2 linked regions of the Actinocatenispora thailandica genome follow. The protein of the gene in region 1 interacts with the protein of each later gene in a pairwise test. Links are inferred from orthologs where the notes say so. Each region holds a gene or a part of one and is shown on either strand. Other genes may lie near its edges.

The links.
Region 2: the proteins of rplA (region 1) and thrS interact in binary tests that used the Escherichia coli proteins (3 or more experiments, as listed by UniProt). The link is inferred for Actinocatenispora thailandica from one-to-one orthologs.

The regions. Positions count from the first base shown.
Region 1 is NZ_AP023355.1:5,964,532-5,968,040, reverse strand. The notes cover bases 614-3,481. They hold rplA (50S ribosomal protein L1), read left to right. Parts: upstream 614-1,621; coding sequence 1,622-2,341; downstream 2,342-3,481. Other genes in these bases: rplJ (50S ribosomal protein L10), read left to right, coding at 2,795-3,346; rplK (50S ribosomal protein L11), read left to right, coding at 1,110-1,541; nusG (transcription termination/antitermination protein NusG), read left to right, coding at 614-894. Also shown: more of nusG, read left to right, coding at 55-613. UniProt on the Escherichia coli protein: One of the primary rRNA binding proteins, it binds very close to the 3'-end of the 23S rRNA. Forms part of the L1 stalk. It is often not seen in high-resolution crystal structures, but can be seen in cryo_EM and 3D reconstruction models.
Region 2 is NZ_AP023355.1:3,051,183-3,055,144, reverse strand. Bases 352-3,247 are described here. They hold thrS (threonine--tRNA ligase), read right to left. Parts: upstream 2,869-3,247; coding sequence 835-2,868; downstream 352-834. Other genes in these bases: Athai_RS34115 (VIT domain-containing protein), read right to left, coding at 3,195-3,247; Athai_RS13500 (hypothetical protein), read left to right, coding at 423-665. Also shown: Athai_RS13505 (winged helix-turn-helix domain-containing protein), read right to left, coding at 14-244; more of Athai_RS34115, read right to left, coding at 3,248-3,962. UniProt on the Escherichia coli protein: Catalyzes the attachment of threonine to tRNA(Thr) in a two-step reaction: L-threonine is first activated by ATP to form Thr-AMP and then transferred to the acceptor end of tRNA(Thr). The rate-limiting step is amino acid activation in the presence of tRNA.

The DNA of each region.
Region 1 (3,509 bases):
ACGACCGGTGGCGCGGCCGGGGACGGCGCCGCCGAGCAGGCCGGTACCGGCGCCGTGGCCACCGCCGTCGAGCCGACGGGCGAGCCGACCGCGGCCGACGCGGCCAGCGCCCAGCCGGCCGACGCCGAGCAGGCCGACGCCGAGCAGGCCGGCGCCGAGCAGCCGGCGGACACCGAACCGGCCGACGCCGAGCGGGCCGACGCCGAGCAGGCCGGTGCGGCGGCAGCGGACACCGAGCCGCAGGTCGACGCCGAGCTGGCCGACTCCGCCGACGAAGAGGCCGCCGAGGTCGATCCGGTGACCGAGCTGCGCCAGGCGCTGCGGCACGCACCCGGCTACTGGTACGTCGTGCACTCCTACGCCGGGTACGAGAACAAGGTCAAGACCAACCTGGAGAGCCGGATCCAGAGCCTGGACATGGAGGAGTACATCTTCCAGGTCGAGGTGCCGACCCGGGAAGAGGTCGAGGTCAAGAACGGCAAGCGGCAGAACGTCCAGAGCAAGGTCTTCCCCGGCTACATCCTGGTTCGGATGGACCTGATCCCGGAGTCGTACTCCTGCGTCCGGAACACGCCGGGTGTCACCGGCTTCGTCGGCGCCACCGACCGTGCGGACAACCCGTCGCCGCTCACCCTCGACGAGGTGATCAAGTGGCTGGCGCCGGGGGTCAAGGAGGAGAAGGCCGAGGCCGCGGCGGGTGCCGGCGCCAAGCCCGAGATCAAGGTCGACTTCGAGGTCGGCGACTCGGTCACGGTCATCGACGGCGCGTTCGCCTCGCTGCCGGCCAGCATCTCGGAGATCAACGCCGACCAGCAGAAGCTCAAGGTGCTGGTGTCGATCTTCGGCCGGGAGACCCCGGTGGAGCTCAACTTCAACCAGGTCTCGAAGATCTAGCGGTGGTGTGGAATCGGGCGGTGCGGCTGCGGCCCACCGGTCCCGGGCCGCGCGGCCTCGTGACACAACCGAAAACGTCCGGCGCCCGGGGCAGGCCCGGGTGCCGGTGTGTGGAAAACAAACCAGCGCCGCCGAGGACACGTCCGTGGCCGAGGCGGCCCAGTCCCGGGCCGGCCGGCAGCCGGTGCGGGGCGCGTAGGAGAAAGCCCAGGGTCATGCCTCCCAAGAAGAAGCTCGTCACCACGTTCAAGCTCGAACTGCCCGGTGGCCAGGCGACGCCGGCTCCGCCGGTCGGTCCGGCGCTCGGTCAGCACGGCGTGAACATCATGGAGTTCTGCAAGGCGTACAACGCGCAGACCGAGTCGCAGCGGGGCGAGATCGTCCCGGCCGAGATCAGCGTGTACGAGGACCGTTCGTTCACGTTCGTGCTGAAGACCCCGCCGGCGGCCAAGCTGCTGCTGAAGGCGGCCGGGGTGGCCAAGGGCTCCGGTGAGCCGCACAAGGACAAGGTCGGTACGGTCAGCCAGGCCCAGGTCCGTGAGATCGCGGAGCGCAAGATGGCCGACCTGAACGCGAACGACCTCGACCAGGCGTCGAAGATCATCGCCGGCACCGCCCGTTCGATGGGCATCACGGTCCAGGACTGAGAGCCCACCCCAGCACGACCGTGGGAGGGGCAGGCGCTGCCCCGCACCACGCACCACACCACTCGTGGAGGAAACGCACCATGGCGCAGCACGGCAAGCAGTACCGCAAGGCATCCGACACGGTCGACGGCGACAACCTGTACAGCCCGCTCGACGCGATGCAGCTTGCGAAGGACACGTCGAAGACCAAGTTCGACGCCACCGTCGAGGTCGCGATGCGACTCGGCGTCGACCCGCGTAAGGCCGACCAGATGGTGCGCGGCACCGTCAACCTGCCGCACGGTACCGGCAAGACCGCCCGTGTGATCGTCTTCGCCACCGGCGACAAGGCCACCGAGGCCATCGCCGCCGGCGCCGACGAGGTCGGCTCGGACGAGCTGATCGCCCGCATCCAGGGCGGCTGGCTCGACTTCGACGCGGCGATCGCGACGCCCGACCAGATGGCCAAGGTCGGCCGGATCGCGCGGATCCTGGGCCCGCGCGGTCTGATGCCGAACCCGAAGACCGGCACCGTCACCATGGACGTGACGAAGGCGGTGGCGGACATCAAGGGCGGCAAGATCGCTTTCCGGGTCGACAAGCACTCGAACCTGCACCTGATCATCGGCAAGGCCAGCTTCGACCAGCGTCAGCTGGTGGAGAACTACGCGGCCGCGCTGGACGAGGTGTTGCGGGCGAAGCCGGCGTCGGCCAAGGGCAAGTACCTCAAGAAGATCACCGTCTCCACCACGATGGGGCCGGGCATCCCGGTGGACACCAACCGGACCCGTAACCTCACCGAGGACGAGGTGGACGCCTGATCCGGGCGGTACTCGTGGGCGGGGCGTGCCGAGCGATCGGCGCGCCCCGCCGGCGTATCCGGCCGGTGGCCGCGCGGGCCGTCCGGCGCTGCTCGTTGTGGTGTGGCGTCGCCTACTCCGGTTGGCCGGCGCTGCCCGGGATCGAGTAGGCTGAACAGGCTTTACCGAAGACCGCTGGTCACCGCGCCGAGAGCGCGGTCGAAGGCTCCGCTCACCGCGGACGGCCCGCGCAGGGAAGACGGTCGCGATCCACACCGCAGGTCATCCAGGCTCCCGGATGACGACGGTGCCGGTGATCCGATCCGGTGGGCGGCACGCGCCACGTGGCGCCGCCCGGAGCCGGAGTCACGGACACCGAGTCGGTTCCTCGCCCCGTGCGCCCTGCGCCGGGGCGTTTCTCGTGTCTGCCGGGCCTTCGACGAGACCGGCCCGAGCATGCATGAGAGGAGGGACATGGCGGACACACATGGCCGGACCAAGCCAGTACGCGAGGACAAGGCCGCTGCGGTCACCGAGATCGTGGACCGGTTCCGCGCCGCCTCGGCGACCGTGATCACCGAGTACCGCGGGCTGAGCGTTTCGCAGATCACCGACCTGCGGCGCGCCCTGGGTGAGGACGCGCACTACCGCGTCGCGAAGAACACGCTGGTGAAGATCGCGGCGAACGAGGCCGGCGTCGAGGGCCTCGACGCGCTGTTCGTCGGCCCGACGGCGGTCACGTTCGTCAACGGCGACGTGGTCGACGCGGCCAAGGGGCTGCGCAACTTCGCGAAGGACAACCCCGCGCTGGTCATCAAGGGCGGCGTCTTCGAGGGCAAGGCCCTCACCGCGGACGACGTCAACAAGCTGGCCGACCTGGAGTCCCGCGAGGTGCTCCTCGCCAAGCTGGCTGGTGCCATGAAGGGCAGCATGTCCAAGGCCGCGAGCCTGTTCCAGGCCCCGCTGTCGAAGACGGCGCGGCTCGCTCAGGCCCTTGCCGACAAGCAGTCCGACGAAGCTGCCTGACCTCGGAACGCATCGCGCTGCGTGATGCGGTTCCGCAGGAACGGCGGCGTCGCCGCCTGACGGTCGCACCGGCCGTCGCCATGTTCGAAGAACTCGCCGCGATCCGGTTGCGGCAGTGGGAATCCGCCGCGAGTGGTTCGCGACGACAGACATACCGCGACAC
Region 2 (3,962 bases), 2.9 Mb from region 1 along the record:
TGACGTCCAACTGCTAGGCGTCGCGTTTCACGAAAGTGCCGCGCTGCGGGATGGTGACGACCAGGCCCCGCTCGCGGAGATCTTCCATGGCTCGCCGCACCGTGTTGCGGGCCAGGCCGAACTCCTGGCTGAACGAGGACTCGGACGGCAGCCGCCGGGTGTACTTCCCGGAGGCGATCCGGTCCTCGATCACCGCCGCGAGCTGCTGCCAGGCGTACTCCGGCGCGTCAGGATCGATCGACATGAGCCGATCATGACAACCCGGCATGCTGCATGTCTGGCCGGTACACTGCTAACCATCCCTAACCTGCACTAGACTAGTACCTATCTGTTCAGCTAACGTAGCCGGCAACCCATCGACAGGGCCGGGTGGCGTCCAGTCCACGCCGCCCGGCCCCTGACCGCTCGCGAAGGGAGCGGCTATGACGAACCTTATCCGGCGGCCCGATCGACTCCCCCGCGCCGGACAGCTCGTGCACATCAGCCCGGCCGCCGGCGTGTACGGGGCGGGCGCCGCCTGGTGGCACGTGATCACCGCGGAAAAGGCACTCACCGAGGGAATGTGTTACCTGACCGCGGGGCCGCTCGACCCGAACGACAAGGAGGGACGGGCCCGAGTCTTCTTCTGCCGCCTCGACGGGCTGCTGGTCCAGGACGTGCGGTGAGGCTGGCCTACCTGGGCTGGTGCGTGGTCGTGCTGCTGATCTGCCTGGCGATCCTGCTCTTCGGCCAACGCCGCTGACCGCCCGCCTGGCACCGGGCGGCAGGATGTGCCGAGCCGGGTTTCCTTGGTACACAAGGAAATCCGGCGTCAGGCAAGGAAACCCGGCGGGACTACTCCGCCTCGGCCGCCTCGGCCGCCTCGGCGGAGGGGCCGACGTTGGTACGGGAGCGGACCACCTCGACGACGTGCGCGACGGCATCGTCGAGCGGGACGCCGTTGCGCTGCGAGCCGTCCCGGTAGCGGAACGACACCGTACCGGCGGTCACGTCGTCGTCGCCGGCGATCGCCATGAACGGGATCTTCTGCTTCTGGGCGTTGCGGATCTTCTTCTGCATCCGGTCGTCGGCGGTGTCCACCTCGGCCCGGATGCCCTGCGCCCGCAGCAGGTCCACGAAGGACTGCAGGTAGTCGGCGTGGTCGTCGCGGATCGGGATGCCGACCACCTGTACCGGCGCCAGCCACGCCGGGAACGCACCGGCGTAGTGCTCGGTCAGCACCCCGAAGAACCGTTCGATCGAGCCGAACAGGGCCCGGTGGATCATCACCGGCTGCTGCCGCGAACCGTCCGCCGCCTGGTACTCCAGGCCGAACCTCTTGGGCTGGTTGAAGTCGACCTGGATGGTGGACATCTGCCAGCTGCGGCCGATCGCGTCCCGCACCTGGACCGAGATCTTCGGACCGTAGAACGCCGCGCCGCCCGGATCCGGCACCAGCTCCAGCTTCGACTCCTCGGCGGCCAGTCGCAGCGCCTCGGTGGCCCGCTCCCAGTCCTCCGGCGAGCCGATGAACTTGTCCGAGTCGTCGCGGGTGGACAGTTCCAGGTAGAAGTCGTCCAGACCGTAGTCGCGCAGCAGATCCAGCACGAACGCCAGCAGCGTGCGCAGCTCGCCGTCCATCTGCTCGGCGGTGCAGTAGATGTGCGAGTCGTCCTGCGTCATGCCGCGCACCCGCGTGAGCCCGTGCACCACGCCGGACTTCTCGTACCGGTAGACGGTGCCGAACTCGAACAGCCGGAGCGGCAGCTCCCGGTACGACCGGCCCCGGGACCGGAAGATCAGGTTGTGCATCGGGCAGTTCATCGCCTTCAGGTAGTACTCCGCGCCCTCCAGCTGCATCGGCGGGTACATGGTGTCGGCGTAGTACGGCAGGTGGCCCGAGGTTTCGAACAGGTTGCTCTTGGTGATGTGCGGCGTGTTGACGAACTCGTACCCGGCCTGCTCGTGCCGGGTGCGCGAGTAGCCCTCCATCTCGCGCCGGATGATGCCGCCCTTGGGATGGAACACCGCCAGGCCGGAGCCGATCTCGTCCGGGAAGCTGAACAGGTCGAGCTCGGCGCCGAGCTTGCGGTGGTCGCGCTTGGCGGCCTCCTCCAGCAGCTTCAGGTACGCCTTGAGCTCGTCCCGGGTCGGCCACGCGGTGCCGTAGATGCGCTGCAGCTGCGGGTTGGCCTCGCTGCCGCGCCAGTAGGCGGCGGCGCTGCGCATCAGCTTGACCGCCGGGATCAGCCGGGTGGTCGGCAGGTGCGGCCCGCGGCACAGGTCGGTCCAGGCCAGGTCGCCGGTCTTCGCGTCGAGGTTGTCGTACATGGTCAGCCCGCCGGCGCCGACCTCGACGCTGGCTCCCTCGGCCGCCTCGCCCGCCGAACCCTTCAGGTCGATCAGTTCCAGCTTGAACTTCTCGTGCGCGAGTTCCGCGTGCGCGTGCTCGTCGGAGATCGGCCGCCGGTGGAACCGCTGCCCCGACTTGATGATCGCGCCCATCTTCTTCTCGATGGCGGCGAGGTCGTCCGGGGTGAACGGCTTCTCCGGCAGGAAGTCGTAGTAGAAGCCGTTCTCGATCGGCGGGCCGATGCCGAGCAGGGTGCCGGGGAAGATCTCCTGCACCGCCTGCGCCATCACGTGCGCGGCCGAGTGGCGCAGCACGTTCAAACCGTCCGGCGAGTCCATCGGCACCGGCTCGACCACCGTGTCGGTCGCCGGCACCCACTCCAGGTCCTTCAACGCGCCGTCGGCGCGCACCACCACGATCGCGGTCGGGCCGGACGTCGGCAGCCCGGCCGCGCCGATCGCCTCGGCCGCCGTCGTACCGGCCGGCACGAGGACGGAGGCGGTCGCACTCCCCTGGGCGGCGGTCGCTGCGGGCACGATGACTCCTCGTCAAGAAGGCTGCGGGACGCCGGACCGACGACTCGGCCGGACCCGTTCGATGCTATCGGTCGCTCTGCCGGCGACGTGCGCGGCCACCTGGCCATACCACCCATCGGCGACGCGTCGGCCCGGCCCGGGCCGAACCGGCCGGGGACGCCCGGGCCGGTCCGGGCCGCCACCCGAAGCCACCGCACCGGCACGGAACAGCCGCCCCGGCCGGGTCGGCGCCAGCAGCCCGGAGCGGCCCGGTCGACGTTGGCCGTGGCCGCGAGCACCCTGCACACCGCGCCGGTAGCCCGGAGCGGCCGGGTCCGCCCGAGGGGTCAGCGCCAGAAGGAGTCGCGGCGGTCGGAACCGTCTCCGCGGCGCTGGCGCCGGCCGGACCGGCGCGGCGCGGGCCGCTCCCCGACGAACGCGGCGAGCAGGTCGACCGCCCGCTGCCACAGCTCGTCCAGGTCGGTGCCGCGCGGCGGTTCGTCGCCGTCGCAGGCCCGCAGGTCGGCCGCCAGCGCGGCCAGCTCGGCGCGGCCGGTGGTGCGGTCCGGCAGGCCGTCGACCAGCGCGGCGAGCCTGGTACCCAGGTCGGCCAGTGCGGTCCGCCGGTCGTCGGCCGGGCCGAGCGCGCGCAACCGGCGCAGCTCGATCGCCGCCTGCTGGTGCGCACCCTCCATCGGATCGGCCGAGGGCTGATGAGCGGGCGCGAACCCGGGGCGACCGAACACCGCCGGCCGGGAGCGCCGGGCGGACACCCCGGGGCCGCCCGACGGGGCGGCACCGCCGGGTGCCGCCGGGGCGCCGGGGGCCGGCGCGCCACCGGACGCGGCCAGCTTCATCGCCATCGGCCGCATGCCGCCACCACCACCGGCCGGCATCGACGGCGGCTCCCAGCCGGACGGCAGCTCCACCGGCTGGGTCACCCGGCGCCGGGCACCACCTTCGGTGACCACCCGGCTGTCGACCGCCACGTACGCGGTGAACCGGCACAGCACGCCGAACCGCAGCGAGGTGGCCACGATGTTCGCCTCCACGGCGGCGCGGTCGGCGGCGCCGATCGCGTACCTGTCCTCCAGGTCGCGCAGCCGGCCGCGGGC